Regions from separate parts of the Arthrobacter sp. PTI12 genome, predicted to be linked through region 1. Evidence: predicted binding sites of a transcription regulator. Region 1 holds the regulator's gene; each other region holds the start of a gene.
What was found. Region 1 encodes HrcA, which represses chaperone genes, less so after heat shock. Its sites were predicted from a motif close to TTNGCACTCGNNNNNNNCGAGTGCNAA; they were not measured.
Positions count from the first base shown of each region.

Region 2: a site for HrcA is predicted at 1,516-1,542, ahead of AC1MBU_RS02325 (Hsp20/alpha crystallin family protein). Genes of this name have one in related genera too.
Region 3: a site for HrcA is predicted at 2,683-2,709, ahead of groES (co-chaperone GroES). Genes of this name have one in related genera too.

Region 1 is NZ_CM155256.1:2,194,243-2,199,529, forward strand. Features, by position in the region: gene AC1MBU_RS10540 (GerMN domain-containing protein) at 172-1,134, shown strand; gene AC1MBU_RS10545 (16S rRNA (uracil(1498)-N(3))-methyltransferase) at 1,142-1,897, opposite strand; gene dnaJ (molecular chaperone DnaJ) at 1,913-3,040, opposite strand; gene hrcA (heat-inducible transcriptional repressor HrcA) at 3,107-4,123, opposite strand; gene AC1MBU_RS10560 (DUF3097 family protein) at 4,268-5,119, shown strand; gene AC1MBU_RS10565 (DUF4870 domain-containing protein) at 5,239-5,287, shown strand, end outside.
Region 2 is NZ_CM155256.1:468,537-473,823, reverse strand. Features, by position in the region: gene AC1MBU_RS02345 (formate/nitrite transporter family protein) at 1-200, opposite strand, end outside; gene AC1MBU_RS02340 (flavodoxin family protein) at 291-899, opposite strand; gene AC1MBU_RS02335 (DUF2630 family protein) at 979-1,224, opposite strand; tRNA gene AC1MBU_RS02330 (tRNA-Val) at 1,363-1,436, shown strand; gene AC1MBU_RS02325 (Hsp20/alpha crystallin family protein) at 1,613-2,053, shown strand; gene AC1MBU_RS02320 (DUF4383 domain-containing protein) at 2,152-2,610, opposite strand; gene AC1MBU_RS02315 (hypothetical protein) at 2,856-3,059, shown strand; gene AC1MBU_RS02310 (cysteine hydrolase family protein) at 3,072-3,635, opposite strand; gene AC1MBU_RS02305 (hypothetical protein) at 3,746-4,318, shown strand; gene AC1MBU_RS02300 (FAD-dependent oxidoreductase) at 4,348-5,287, shown strand, end outside.
Region 3 is NZ_CM155256.1:2,822,156-2,827,442, forward strand. Features, by position in the region: gene AC1MBU_RS13445 (sensor histidine kinase) at 1-300, opposite strand, end outside; gene groL (chaperonin GroEL) at 546-2,159, opposite strand; gene groES (co-chaperone GroES) at 2,247-2,543, opposite strand; gene AC1MBU_RS13460 (class I SAM-dependent methyltransferase) at 2,916-4,127, shown strand; gene AC1MBU_RS13465 (shikimate 5-dehydrogenase) at 4,148-4,969, opposite strand; gene AC1MBU_RS13470 (glutamate--cysteine ligase) at 5,120-5,287, shown strand, end outside.

The sequences.
Region 1 (5,287 bases):
CAGTCAGGCCGCGATTCGGAAAAAGCACAGGGCAGGGGCTCCTACCTATGCAAAGCTGAAGTAGAACTCCGTGCAGTTCCGGTTCCTGTTGGCGTCACCACTGATTGGCGACGCCCAGACCTACGCTGCACGACAATCGATCGGCCCGACGAATGAGAGGAACGGACACGCATGGGCGTTCTTCCTCTCCTCAACCGACGGACCTCCGGGCGCCGGTGGAAGGGATCCATACTCGTCGCCGCGGCGTTGGGCCTGCAGGCCTGCACGATCGGCGGGCAGAATGAGCCGACCTCCGAGATCGCAGCAGAGGCAGAAGTGTTGCTGGAGTCGACTGCCAGCTTGCCCGAAATCGATCTCCAAAGTCCCGCGGCCCCGGACGCCGCCCCGCTCCTTCCTGTCTACTGGCTCGGAGATGCCAACGGGCTCCTCTATCGCGAGTTCCTTCCTGCTGAGTCAACTGGAGATCCGATTGCTGCTGCCGTGTGGGCGATGACCAGCGCGGAGCCGCTCGATGACGATTACTACAGCCCGTGGCAGGAAGCATCGGCTGTCAACACTTCGATTTCACTCGACAATGTGGTCACGATCGACATCTCCTCGGACGCCTTTACCACCGGCATCGATGCAGCAGTCGCCGGGCGTGCGGTGCAGCAGCTTGTCTACACGGCAACGGCTGCAGCCGCCAATTCCGGTCTGATTGCAAGCGGAAGTCCCAGCAGTGTCCGCCTGCTGGTGGACGGCAAAGCGGGCTACAGCGCTTTTGGACACATCGAGCTGAGTTCCTTGCTCCAACGGGACGTCGGCGCTATTGCGCCCGTGTGGATCATCAACCCGCAGGACAGCTCAGTCCGCTCCGATCGAACGGTTATAGTCCAGGGCAGCACCACGACGACGGATGCTGCCCTTGAGTGGCGGGTGCGGCGCGTAGATGGCGGTGGGGTCCCCGCCGAAGATGTTGTCAGCGGAACGGTTCCCGTGGACGCTGGAACCGGCGCTGTCGGACTATACGAGTTCAGCGTTGCGCTGGAGGCGGGAACTTTTCTCCTCGAGGTGTACGAAGCCGCCGGCCCATCCGCCGAAGCAGGCCCGGCCGCCGGCGTGGTGACCGATGACAAACTGATCAGCGTCCGCTGACGCGCAGCTACCAGCGTCCGGCCAGGTGATTCAGTACCGCGATGGCCGCGGGTCCCGCTGTTGAAGCTCGCAGTACGTTGGTACCAAGTTGCGCCGGAACCGCCCCTGCGTTGGCCAATACACCGAGCTCTTCGGGGCTGATACCGCCCTCCGGACCCACAATCACGGCCAGCGTTTCCGACGTTGCTAACGTACTCCGACCCCAGTATTCCGCGAGCGACTCGCTCGCCTCCTCGTGTAGCACAACCGGGTGCTGCACGCCGCCCAGCCAGTGTCCCAGGCCCTTGGTGTCCAGCGCATCGAGTACCTCCGGCACACGTGCGCGCCGACTCTGCTTCGATGCGGCACGAACGAGGGACTCCCACTTGGTACGGCCTTTGATTGCCTTCTCGGCACGCCACCGTACGATACTTCGATCCGCCTGCCAGGGAAGCACCGCGTCAACACCGAGTTCCGTCGCCGCCTCAACTGCCAGTTCCGCCCTGTCCCCCTTCGCCAACGCCTGCACCAGGACCAGCCGCATCGCGGGAGGCGAATCGAATGAGAGCCTGTCCACGGTCACCACCACTGCACCGTGAGTTGCTTCGACAACGGTGCAGCTCAAGCGGTGTCCTTCTCCATCAAGGACATCGATCTCTTCACCCGGCCTAACCCGCTTCACGGCTGCGGCATGATGCGCCTCCGGACCGCGCAGCGTCAGACTGCCGCCGACGGCAGCGGTTTGCACATCGGTCGGATTGCCGAAGAAGGCCTGGTTGGTCATTGTCCGATAACCCGGCTATAGATTCCCGAGGCGTTCACGAAGGCGGGCAAAAACTCCTGATCCGCTGCTCGCCAGCTGGCCCTCGGTAAATTCTTCGCCGCGCATTTCCGCAAGGCGCCGAAGCAGTTCTTCCTGTCCGCTGTCGAGGTTCCGCGGCGTTTCCACGCTCAAATGCACCAGCAGGTCCCCTCTGCCGTATCCGCGCAGGTGGGTCACCCCAAGGCCGCGAAGGGTAATCACTTCGCCCGACTGCGTGCCGGGCTTGATCGTGAGTTCCTGATCACCGTCGAAGCTCTTCATTATCACGTTGGTGCCGAGGGCCGCAGCTGTCATCGGCACGCTCAGGGTCGCGTGAAGGTCGTCGCCCTCACGAAGGAAGGTCGAGTCGCTGTTGACCCGAATCTCTACGTAGAGATCGCCCTGGGGACCGCCGGCCGTGCCGACCTCGCCCTGGCCGGCTAGCTGGATACGGGTACCTGTAGCGACACCCGCGGGCACCTTGATGGTGAGGCTTCGGCGGGAACGGATGCGGCCATCCCCATTGCATTCGTTACAGGGATGCGGGATGACGGTTCCGTACCCCTGGCAGGTGCCGCAGGTCGCCGTCGTCATTACCTGACCGAGGATGGACCGAACCGCACGCTGCACCTGACCGGATCCGCCGCAGATATCACAGGTTCGCGGGGAAGTGCCCGGCTGGGTACAGGATCCATCGCAGGTAGGACACACCGCCGCTGAATCTACCTCGATCTTCTTGTTGGTACCGAAGACTGCATCCTTCAGGTCGATCCGGACGGCTATCAACGCGTCCTGACCGCGTTGGGTTCGGGATGGGGGGCCGCTGGGACCGCCTCCGCCGAAGAATGTCTCGAAAATGTCCTGGAACGCAAAGCCCGAGCCGGAATAACCGGCACCGAATCCATTGTCGGTGCCGTTTTCATTACCGGTGGTGTCGTAGACGCGCCGCTTCTGGGGATCCGAGAGTACCTCGTACGCGCGCGTGACGAGCTTGAACTCCTCAGCTGCTTCCGTGCCGACGTTGACGTCCGGGTGGAGCTTGCGGGCAAGCTTCCGGTAGGCCTTCTTGATTTCTTCGCCGCTGGCGTCGCGTGCAACGCCAAGGACCTCGTAGTGATTACTCACTCCTGCACATCACTTCCTGTTATCTCACCGCGTGAGCGGCTGGGCTTCATGGGCTCCGTCATCCGGTCAAGATTCATCGAGGATGCGGGAAAGGTAGCGGGCCACCGCTCTCACGGCGGCCATGGTGGTCGGGTAATCCATTCTCGTGGGGCCAAGCACTCCCACCTTTGCCAGTGAATCCGGTCCATAGCCGGTAGCAATCACGGAGGCTTCGGCCAAACCGCCATACGGGTTCTCCCGGCCGATGCGGACCGAGATGCCCAGAGCATCCTGCCCCATCTCGGAAAGCAACCGAAGCATGACAACCTGTTCCTCAAGCGCTTCCAGGACCGGACCAATGGTTAAAGGAAAGTCGAGGGTTGAGCGGGCGAGGTTGGCCGTGCCCGCCAGCACGATCCGGTCTTCCCTGTTAGCGGCTGACAACTGTTCGAGGCTGTGTCCAATTGCCTGGCCGAGAGATTGCAGCGAGGGGGGAAGATCCGCAATGCACGCACCGAGTTCCTGGGGAACCGACGGCAGACGAACACCGGAAACCCTTTCCAGAAAATGCTGGCGCAGGTCGGCCAGGTCATTTTCCTGTGCCTCGGCGGGCACGGACACTACGCGCTGCTGCACAGCGCCGTTCGTGGAGATCAGCACCACGAGCGCGCGACCGGGAGCGAGCAGCACGAGTTCGATGTGGCGGACGGAGGCCGTGCCCAGGTGCGGGTACTGCACGACCGCAACCTGGTTGGTGAGTTGGGCGAGCAGGCGGACGGTGCGGTCGAGGACGTCGTCGAGATCGTCTGCGCCCTCGAGGAGTGCGCGGATAGCCCGCTTTTCCGGGGCCGACAGCGGCTTGACCTCGGCGATCCGGTCGACGAACAACCGATAACCCTTGTCGGTCGGGATGCGGCCGGAACTGGTATGCGGGGCTGTGATCAGGCCCTCTTCTTCCAGAAGTGCCATGTCATTGCGGATTGTTGCCGAAGATACGCCCAGCCTGTGGCGCTCGACCAGCGCCTTGGATCCCACCGGCTCGCGGGAATGGACGTAATCCTCAACGATGGCCCGCAGGACTTCAAGCCGCCTGGGTTCGCTCATGTTCACCTCCGATGTACTTTCCTGCCCTGTTTCTGAGTTAGCACTCAACACACCTAAGTGCCAAGTCTAATACGATCGAGGCGATTGTTAGCATTGGCTCTGCCTGTTCCGAAGGCAGGGATTTGTGGAAGCGAGCGAAGTCACATGTCGTATCACGAGTGGGGAGCACAGGATCTTACCGGACCCCGGGCCGCCCCGGCCGCCAAGGTCGAAGCCCGTCCCGGCGTCGTCCTTGAAGACGTGCAGAGCGGATTCGTCGGGGAGATCCTGCGCACGGAGAAGGCAGGTGGGATGCACGTGATGGTCCTTGAGGACCGCCGCGGCAAGCGACGCACTTTTCCGCTCGGCTTCGGCTTCCACCATGAAGGTTCGCCGGTGGAACTGATTCCTGCCCGCGCGCAGTCAGCAGCACAGCTGAGAACGGCGTCGGGCTCTGTCCGGGTTGCCGGAGCGCGGGCGCGCACGGCTCGGGCCAGCAGGATCTGGGTCGAGGGCAAACACGATGCCGAGCTGGTGGAGAAGGTGTGGGGAGACGACCTGCGGGTTGAGGGCATCGTGGTGGAGCCGTTGCATGGCGTAGACGATCTGGCAGCAGCCGTGCGGGACTTTGCTCCCTCCGCCGGACGCCGCCTGGGTATCCTCGTCGATCATCTACTGCCCGGCACCAAGGAAGCCCGGATCGCGGCCGGGGCGATGACGGTGGCGGGCGCCGCCGGGAACGTACTGATTGTCGGGCACCCCTACGTCGATGTGTGGCAGGCTGTGAAGCCGCGTGCTCTTGGTCTTGATGCCTGGCCGGTAATACCCCGCGGCGAGGACTGGAAGACGGGGATATTGAGCCGGTTAAGCTGGCCGCACTCCACGCAGGCGGATGCCGCGAACGGCTGGAAGCGCATCCTCAACGGCGTCAGCACCTACGCTGATCTCGAACCGACGCTGCTCGGGCGCGTCGAGGAAGTCATTGATTTCCTCACTGCACCGGGAGCCGGCGCATAGCCATTGAAGGCTTCGTCGCGGCACACGCGACTGCGCCCGGCCGGTACACCAAGTACCCTTGAGGAAGTAAGTTCCGCTTGTGTGAGCGGTGAAGTCCGAACAGCCCGAAGGAAGTACCGTTGCCTAACAGCGCAGACCGGCACGGGGACGCCCAGTCACGACAGGCGC
Region 2 (5,287 bases), 1.6 Mb from region 1:
ACGCCGATCCCTATTTCGAAGCCTCCGAAGAGCCCGGTGATGAGTACGTCGGGGAAGGTGCGGTTCAGGCGCTGTGCGCCTTCATCCACTGTGCGGTCGAACGATTCCTCGATCTCTTCCTCGACCGGGCCCGCATTGTCGCCGAGTTCCCGCCGTCGGGCTTCGTCATCGTTCTTGTGATCGTTCTTGTGATCGTTCAAGCGACTCGCCTATTCCGTTGTAGTACCCGTCAATGCGCAGGACACACCCCTTTTGGGGCCCCTTTCGGGGTGTGTCCTGCCAACTCGATGCTAGGGAGCTGGGTAGGGAGATGCCTTGAGGGACTTCGCCAGGTGGACAGCGTTCACGGACATGGAGGAAATTGTGGAAGCAACCGGATCAGGTACCTGGTCCAGGTCCTTGAAGTCCACGGTCTGCATTGCTTCCCCGACCCAGTAGACACCGCCCTGCGCCGCGACGGTGAAGCCGATGTCGTTCAGGCCCTGGTGCATCTCGGCAGTGACATGGTGGGCGCCGTCCTCGTTTCCCACCACCGCGGTCAGAGCGACCTTGTTGTACATGATGGGCCGGCCGTCATCATCAGTCGAGGAGAGATCGGCGTCCAGCCGTTCGAACACCCGCTGTCCCAGGCTGCTCATGTGCCCTACCCAGATAGGTGCGCACAGGAGGAAGATGTCCGCATCGAGGATCTGCTGGCGGAGCTGCGGCCATTCATCCCCGTTTCCCATGTCGATCTGCACGCCTGGAGCAACGTTGTGGTCAACTACCCGGGCCGACGACGTCGTTACCCCCTGCTCCTTGAGCTTGCCAAGGATGTGGTCGGCCATCACATCGGTGCTCGAGGCATCGGGCGAAGGGGTGAGAGTACAGATCAGTGCAAATGCTTTGAGGTCGTCCATGAAGATTCCTTTCGTTGAGTTGGCAGGACACGCCCCTTATCAACGGGGTATCGGGGCGTGTCCTGCCAAATCGATGTGCTTACTGGCGGTAGCCCTCTACCTGGTCGATCGGCCGGGCCTCCGCTTCCTGCGGGCTTTCCCCTGCGTCTTCCTTCGCCCGCCGCTGACGGAGCAGGTCCCAGCACTGGTCGAGCTGTTCCTCGACCCGCCGCAGGCTGCTGCGTCGATCTTCGCCAGGAGCATCGTCACCCGAGGGTGAACCCCGCAGCTCGTGTTCCTTGTCGACCAGCGCCTGGATCCGCGCCAGAATGTCCTCATCGTCCATTGCCAAACTCCTTCGCTGACATCGAGAAGTGGAATAGCCTCAAATAGTCAGGCTACTTAGTGTCCGCCCGAATATCTACCGCACCCCCGCGTTTGCATCATCCGTCTGCCAATGACCTAAACTGTCTGGGAACTACTTGCCTGTGTAGCTCAGTCTGGTAGAGCATCCGCTTCACACGCGGAAGGCCCGGGGATCGAGGCCCCGCGCAGGCACCGTTCATAGCCCGTCCCGCAGCATGCGGGGCGGGCTTTTTTGTGTTCCGAATAGTTCGTTCAGAGCGAACATAAACCGTTAGCACTCTCCTCCTGCGAGTGCTAATCTACTTGCAGGTTGAGCGAACCAGACTCAACCCGAAGAAAGACTACTGACTCACAGGGAGTGAACCATCATGGCAATGAAATTCGACCCATTCCGTGAACTGGACCGCGTGGCCGGCGCACTTCTGGATCCCCGCCAGGGTCTGCGGCTGATGCCGATGGATCTGTACCGCGAGGGTGACCACTACATCCTGAGCGCTGACCTCCCGGGCATTGATCCGGGATCTGTTGACATTGACGTCGACGGCCAGCTGTTGACCATCCGCGCCGAGCGCACCCTGCGCAACGCAGAGGGAGTCAAGTGGCTGACCCGCGAGCGTGAAAGCGGATCCTTCCTTCGGCAACTGAACCTCGGGCAGGGTATTGACATTGATGCCATCTCGGCACGCTATGAAAACGGCGTGCTCAGCGTGACCATCCCGGTCAGCGAGCGCGCAAGGCCCCGCAAGATCGAGGTCGTTTCCGGCGAAGACGCCCAGCCGGTGCAGACGGACAGGGCTGTGGAAGCCTAAATCGTCAGCGGAGCTACGCACAGCACAAACAGAACGACGACGGCAGGTTGCGGCCCGCCGTCGTCGTTCTGTTTGTTTGTAGTTGGTTGGAGCCGGGACTACCGGTCCCGGACAGTGCGGTGCTTGTCCCGAAGAGCGAGCGCCAGCGCAATCATGCCGACGGCAAGGCCCAGATGGAGGATGTTGTCCGCCGCGTCCAGCGGAACGAAGTTCGCTGCCGAATCATGCGGGATGATGAGCCCGTAGATGAAGAGCACCGCGTAGATAACGCCGCCCCACAGCAGGAAGTTGTAAGCGCCGGTTGCAGTCTTTGCCATCGCGACGCCCGCGACGCCGAACAGCAGGTGAACAATGTTGTGCAGGATCGAAACCTGGAACAGGCCGAGGAGTTGCGCCTCGGACTCGGGGCCGGCGAACTGCAGCGTGTCGTAATTGCTGGTGATACCGGGAATGAATCCCAGCACGCCGACCAGGAGGAAGACCACTCCTACCGCGAGTGCGGCCTTCTGAATGTTTGTCCGGGTGCCTACACCCGACCCTGAATGTGTTGATGCCATTGCACTATCCCCTCTAAGGTGGCCGGACTGGCGGACACCGGCACGTGATCTTGCGAGCTATGGACAGTATGTCCCGCCATTTGTACTGCCAGCGTGCCACAGGCAGAACAGAATAGAAAGCTTGCTTAGCTATCTTTTCGATAAACGTTCGCCCATTTGGGCGATTACCCAGTTTTCATTCACCAAACATTCAGGAACGGCCCTTAGTGTGGCGTCAGTCACACTCTCAGGAAGGCCTTTCCCCAATGACCTCGCAACATTCCTCGCTTGCCGACTTCTCGACGCTCAGGCGCGGCCAGCAGATAACCCTTCGGCACTCCTCGGGAGACCAGTTCTCCGGCGTACTCGAAGATCACGCCGATGACTCCTCGGTTGTCTGGGTCCGGTCCGACGACGGCGCGGTCCGTCGGCTGTTCCACCGGGAGGACGGCTACAGCATCGGCATCTGATCCGTCCACCGCCTAAGCGCGCTTCTTCGAGAACAACTGCCGGATCCCGCTCGCGTCGAGGGAAACCTGACGGTACTCATCCATCAGTACGCCCAGCACATTCTGCGCATACTCACTGTTGGTTGAGGCGACCGCATCCCTGGCGTACACCACCCGCAGGTTGTTCGCGTAGGCATCCGCACCGGTCTGGGCCACGCAATTGTGCGTTGAAACCCCTGCGAGGACCACCGTGTCTACCTCCAGAATGCGCAGGCGCTGCAGCAGGTCGGTCCCGAAGAAAGCGCTGTCGCGCGTCTTCACCAACTCAGGAAGACCCTCGACATCGAGGTCATCAACGAATTCGGCCTGCTCAGTGCCGCTGAAAAGGAAACCCTGATCATCATCGAGCATGCTCAGTGTCCACGTTGATTTGTCCCGCTGGTGCTCTGTGCGGATGAGATAGACGGCAATGCCGGCCTCGCGCGCATCCGCGATAGCTGAGTTGCAGGCCGCAACCAGGAAGTCCTGCTGATTGCCGAGAGATTCGTCTTCAAAAAATGCCTTCTGCATATCAATGATGAGCAGTGCAGCCGTCATGTTCTTCCTCCCTGCGAAGGTTCCTTGCAACTCTTTGACAGCATACTTAGGAATCCTCCTTGAGGGGCAGGCCGGCGAGGGCTAGCGTTGACGCCACGGAGGTGATTACGGTGCGGACGCATCTGCCGGGCGTAACGGTGCTGCTCGCCGTCGTCGTTCTTCCGGGTTGCAGTGCGCAGACGGCCGCCGCGCCAACGCCGCCCTACTTCCAGCCGCTGCCCGTGAGCGTGGAACCGGGCGACGTGTTCCCGCTGCAGACTGCCTACAGCGGATGGTGGGACACAACGGCGCTCTCCCCCGGAACACCGGGGCTTCCCCTACTGGTTGGCCTGGTGCGTGCTGACACAGGAAAATTCCTCGCCGGGTACGACCGCTCAGCCGGGCGCCAGATCCCAGGTTCAGACCGGGATCCGGACGCAGGATGGCCCGCCGGCACGGTTCTCGCGGTCGACCTGTCGACCGGCGCGGTGTGGGACTGGTTCATTGTGAACGACGACGGCCTTCCCGCCGTCGGCTTCCAGGACCGGATCTCCGCCGAACAGGGCTTCCCGCCGATCAGCGGCAGCCTCACTCCCGGAACCTTCCACACTTTCCTGCGCGACGACGAAACCGGTGAGGTGATCTACCTCGGCACGGCGCCGGAAGGTCCGTCAGACAACATCGGAATTGAACTGGACTGGTAATCAACCGCACTACAGAAGGAGAACTGGCCGTGAAGTCCCTTTGGCTTGAATCATCACCGCGCATTCCCGTTGACACCTTTCAGGCGGACGGCCAGTACGATTCCGTGGTGGTCGGCGCCGGTATCACCGGTCTGACCACTGCCACGTTGCTCGCGCGATCCGGTCAGCGGGTAGCGGTCCTGGAGGCGCGAACGGTTGGTGCAGTGACTACCGGGAACAGCACGGCCAAAGTCTCACTGCTGCAGGGCACGCAGTTGTCCTCGGTCATCAAACACCACGGAGCGGCTCTGGCCCGTCACTATGTCACCGCAAACCGCGAGGGCCAAAGCTGGCTGCTCCGGTTCTGCGATGAAAACAACGTCAGCTATGACGTCCGGGACGCCTTCAATTACGCCATCACGGACGAGGGCGCCCGCCTCCTGGGCGAGGAACGGGACGCATGCGCCACTTCCGGACTCAGTGCCGTCCTTGAAGACTCCTCGGAGCTCCCGTTCCCGGTGACCCGTACGCTGCGCGTGGCTGGTCAGGCACAGGTACATCCACTGGAGGTCCTTGCCGCACTCGCAGCAGACCTGCGCAAGCACTCCGGCGAGCTCATCGAGGGCGTTCGGGTCACCGGCGTGAAGGCCGGCAGCACCAAGGGCGAGCGGAGCACCATCCAGACCTCGCTGGGCGAGATTTCGGCGGCCAGCGTCATCATCGCCACCGGAACGCCGATCCTGGACCGTGGCGGGCATTTCTCCGTCCTGCAGCCACACCGTTCCTATGCCGTTGCTTTTACCGTGCAGGACGAGATTCCGCAGGGCATGTACCTGTCAGTTGACTCTCCCTCGCGTACGTTGCGCACTGCCATGGTCGAGGGACGCCCGTACCTCATCGTGGGCGGCAACGGACATACCGTTGGGCGCGAGGCGCATACGCAGTCACTCGTCGACGACATCATTCGCTGGACCCAGGAGCACTTTCCCA
Region 3 (5,287 bases), 630 kb from region 1:
CACGAGGAGGGCCCGCAGCCTCGAGCTGTTGGAGCCGCTCTTGTAGTAGACGGGCGGCAGAGGTCCGCGGTTCCGCTCGCTGAGCTGGCGCTCTGCTGATGCGAAGAACCTTGCGGTGTACAGCCCACCTACGAGGATGAACACGCCGATGTAGATGATTGCGGTGCTGATTCCCGCGCTGAATAGGGCAATCGCCAGCACAAAAGCGGGCAGGCCGATGAAGAAACCGGCGAAGTTGTAGCTGATATCCGCTGTGAGCTGGTCAAACCAACCGCGGCGGCGTTGTGCACGCTCGTTCAAGGAAGTGCCTTTCGCTGTTACTGGAAGTGATACTCCAATCCTTCCCTTGGAGGTACCACCGCGTCTCTGGTGCGTACCCCCTATTTGCCTCGGCGTCTGGTGGGGTTATCCCCACCAGACTGGGGGACCCTCACGCACCAGCGCCCCGGTCCGTGTGGACCGGGGCGCTGGTAGGACATCAGCCTCAGGGGCGGCGCTCAGGACTTTTCCCTGTGTGGGTCACTGTCCTCGCCCGCCCTGTGTCGCTAGTGGCTGTGGCCGTGGCCCTGCTCTTCTTCCTCAACCGGCTTCTCAACCACGAGGGTTTCGGTGGTGAGAACCAGTGCCGCGATCGACGCTGCGTTGCGCAGTGCCGACCGGGTGACCTTGACCGGGTCGATGATGCCGGCGTCGACCAGGTTTTCATAGTCACCGGTGACGGCGTTGAAGCCGTGGCCGACCTCAAGCTGGCTCACCTTGTCGATGACGACGTAACCCTCGTAGCCGGCATTCTCGGCGATCCAGCGCAGCGGCTGGACCAGGGCGCGGCGCACGAGACCGACGGCGGTCGCGACGTCGCCCTCGAGCTTGAGCACGCTTGGGTCCTCATCAAGGACCTTCGAGGCGTGAATCAGAGCGGAACCGCCGCCTGCCACGATGCCCTCTTCAAGGGCGGCGCGGGTCGAGGACACTGCGTCCTCGATGCGGTGCTTCTTTTCCTTCAGCTCAACTTCGGTGGCTGCGCCGACCTTGATGACGCCGACGCCGCCGGCGAGCTTTGCGAGGCGCTCCTGGAGCTTCTCGCGGTCCCAATCGGAGTCGGTGCGCTCAACTTCAGCGCGGATCTGAGCGATGCGGTCCGCAACGTCCTGCTCGCTGCCTGCGCCGTCAACGATGGTGGTGTTGTCCTTCGTCACGGTGATGCGGCGGGCCGAGCCGAGAACCTCAAGACCGACCTGGTCCAGCTTCAGGCCGAGATCCGGTGAGACAACCTGCGCACCGGTGAGGGTGGCGATGTCCTGGAGCATGGCCTTGCGTCGGTCCCCGAAACCGGGAGCCTTGACTGCTACGACGTTGAGGGTGCCGCGGATCTTGTTGACCACCAGGGTGGACAGCGCTTCACCTTCAATGTCTTCGGCGATGATGAACAGCGGCTTGCCTGCCTGCAGCGCCTTCTCGAGCAGCGGCAGGAATTCCTGCAGAGCAGAGATCTTGCCGGAGTTGATCAGGATGAGCGCGTCTTCGAGGACGGCTTCCTGACGCTCTGCGTCAGTGACGAAGTAGGGGCTCAGGAAGCCCTTGTCGAACTGCATGCCCTCGGTGAGGACAAGTTCGGTCTGGGTGGTCGAGGATTCCTCGATCGTGATGACGCCGTCCTTGCCGACCCGATCGAAAGCTTCGGCGAGCAGGTCGCCGACTTCCTGGCTCTGGGCGGAGATGGCTGCGACGTTTGCTGTCTGCTTGCCAACGACCTCGCGGGCGTTCTCGAGCAGACGGGCAGCAACGGCCTCGATGGAGACCTCGATGCCGCGCTTCAGAGCGCCGGGGGCAGCGCCTGCTGCAACGTTCCGCAGGCCTTCCTTGACCAGTGCCTGCGCGAGGACGGTAGCCGTCGTCGTGCCGTCACCGGCGACGTCGTTGGTCTTGGTGGCAACTTCCTTGGCGAGCTGCGCGCCGAGGTTCTCATAGGGGTCGTCCAGCTCCACCTCACGGGCGATGGTCACGCCGTCGTTCGTGATGGTGGGGGCGCCCCACTTCTTGTCGAGGACGACGTTGCGTCCACGAGGGCCGAGAGTCACCTTGACGGTGTCGGCCAGCTTGTCGACGCCTGCTTCGAGCTTGCGTCGGGCGGCGTCGTTGAATTCCAACTGCTTTGCCATGTTGTTTCGTTCCTTTCAGGCTTGTGCAGGAATGTGTACTGACAGGAAAGAACCCCGGCCGATGCTGACCGGGGTTCTTCTGCACAACTACTTGACGATGATCGCCAGAACGTCGCGAGCGGAAAGAACCAGGTATTCCTGGCCTCCGTGCTTGACTTCGGTTCCGCCGTACTTGGAGTAGATGACGACGTCGCCTTCAGCTACATCAACGGGAACGCGGTTGCCATTGTCATCAACGCGGCCGGGGCCTACTGCGACAACTTCGCCCTCCTGGGGCTTTTCCTTGGCAGTGTCCGGGATGACCAGACCGGATGCGGTGGTCTGCTCGCCTTCCAGCGGGCGGACGACAATACGATCTTCAAGAGGCTTGATAGAGACCGACACTCGGACCTCTCCTTCACTTGGTTTGAATGAATCTTCGGGTATCGAGCAGGCGCTGACCGTCGTCGCGGTGCCGGTTGGCGCATCCTCGAAGGATTAGCAGCCTCATAGTGAGAGTGCCAAGTCTGACTTTATGCAACGGTTAGCACTCGGTCAAGGCGAGTGCCAGAGGGGTGGTGTTGCAGGGCGGGCCGGGCCCCCTGCGCCGGTCCGAATTCCCCGCTTCCTGGAGCCGGCAGGGGCGTGTCGGCGGGAACACGCCGGTGATGCGCGGACTTTCACAGCAGGACGTGGGGGATCCGGCCCCGGGCACAACCCCTAGACTGAAGAACCGGACCCAGCCCCTCGCCGAAAGCTCCAGTTGAAAGCGACACCGTGACCCAGAACCTCCTTGAGCCCATCCTGACTCCCGAGGGCTGGGAGCTGCTCAACTCTCTCGGACCGTACTCCGAAGCGGACAGCCTCCGGCTCAACGAACAGCTCCGCGCGGCGGGCCACTCCCCCGACGTCGTCAATGCAGCCCTCACCCAGTCCCGGCTCCGTGCGAAGGCTCAGGTGAAGTTCGGTCCCTTCGCCGACCGGATGCTTTTCACCCCAGCCGGCCTCGAGCAGGCAACCCGCCTCAGCGTCGCCGCCCGCCACGCCCAACGCTACGTCACTGCCGGCGTCCAGAAGGTCGCAGACCTTGGCTGCGGGATCGGCTCGGATTCGATGGCCCTCGCCACGCTGGAACGCGACGTCACCGCCGTCGAACTCGACGAAACCACCGCCGCTGCCGCCACCATGAATCTGCTGCCGTGGTCCAACGCGACTGTTGTCAACACTGATGCCTCCTCCCTTGACCTGACAAAGTACGACGGCGTGTGGCTGGACCCCGCCCGACGGACCACTTCCAGCTCAGGCACCAGGCGCCTCTTCGACCCGGAAGCCTTCTCGCCTCCCCTGTCCTTCGTGGAGAGCCTCGCGGACACCGGCATGCCTGTGGGTGTGAAGCTCGGGCCCGGGATCCCGCATGACGCGGTTCCGGCCAACTGCGAAGCCCAGTGGGTAAGCGTGGACGGCGATGTTGCCGAGGTAGTGCTCTGGTTCAACGCCCTCCGCCGCGACAACGTCCGCCGCGGCGCCCTGCTCATCGGCGCGGACGGCGCCACTGAGCTGACCAGCCACACCAACTTCGGCGAGGACGACGACGCCCCTATCGGTCCGGTGGAAGGCTACCTCTACGAACCGGACGGCGCTGTGATCAGGGCCGGATTGGTAGCCGACGTTGCTCGTTCCATCGGCGGGCACCTGGTCGACCCGCACATCGCCTACATCTGCGCGCCGGAGCTGGTAGACACCCCGTTCGCCCGGCCCTACCGCGTCCTCGAAGTGATGCCCTACAACGTCAAGGCGTTGAAAGCGTGGGTCAAGGCCAACGACATAGGGATTCTCGACATCAAAAAGCGCGGAACCTCAGTCACGCCCGAAGAGCTGCGCAAGCAGCTCCTCGCCGGCTCGAAGAAGGCAACAAACAAGGCCACGCTGGTACTGACGCGGATCGGCGAAGAGCGCGTCGCCGTCGTCGTCGATCCGGTACTGGGCTAGATCCGGTACCGGGCTGGCAGCTACGCAGGCTGCCGCGAGAACTCTCCCGCCTCGCGGATCTGCTCGGCCGATGGACGCACGCCGGTGTAGAGGACAAACTGTTCGGCCGCCTGCAGTGCAATCACCTCGGCTCCCGTGAGCACGGGCTTGCCTGCGCGCCGGGCCGCCTGGATGAGCGGCGTCTCCGAGGGCAACGCAACGACGTCGAACACCAGCGACGCTGCCGCAATAGCGTCGTCGCTGAAGGACTGGACCTCCTCGTCCTGCCCCGCCATGCCGAGCGGTGTCACATTGATGAGCAGGTCCGCGGTGGAGTTTCCCGGCTCGGCCTGCCACTGGAACCCGTACAACCCTGCCAGGCGTCTGCCGGCCTCCTCGTTCCGTGCAACAACCGTCACCCGGGTGAAGCCCGCGTCCCGTACGGCCGCGGCAACAGCCTTGGCCATTCCGCCGGAGCCGCGCAGCAGAACCGACGACGACGGCGTCACCTCCGAGCGCTGTTTGATCAGTTCCGCGACCGCAAGGTAATCGGTGTTGTAGGCGGTGAGGACGCCGTCGTCGTTCACGATGGTGTTTACCGAATCGATGGCCAGCGCGGAGGGATCCATGCGGTCCACCAGCTTGATGACGTCTTCCTTGAACGGCATAGACACGGCGCACCCGCGAATCCCCAGCGCGCGTACGCCGCCGATGGCTGCCGGAAGATCCGTGGTGGTGAACGCTTTGTAGATGTAGTTCAGGCCCAGCTGGTCATACAGCCAGTTGTGGAAGCGGGTTCCTAGATTGCTCGGCCGGGCGGCGAGGGAGATACACAGGACCATGTCTTTGTTCAGGATCGGCACCCGTCAATTATGCCGGTCGTTTCCTGAGGGTGGTCGCTTCACACGGCAGAACGGAACCTCTCCTGCACTACTATTGGGTCAGTTCTCACCCGCGATGGCGCGATACCGAGGCACACATTTCCAACAGTCCGGTACCGGTCAGGAGCAGCATTGAAGATTGATTTCGCGAAGTCCGAGCAATCGACCCTCGGCGTTGAGTGGGAGCTCGCCCTGGTCGACCGTTACAACGGTGACCTGGTCTCTGTGGCCAAAGAGGTACTTCGCGGAGTCAACGAACAGCATCCCGAGCTGCAGGCCGATGACGAGCATCCCCACATC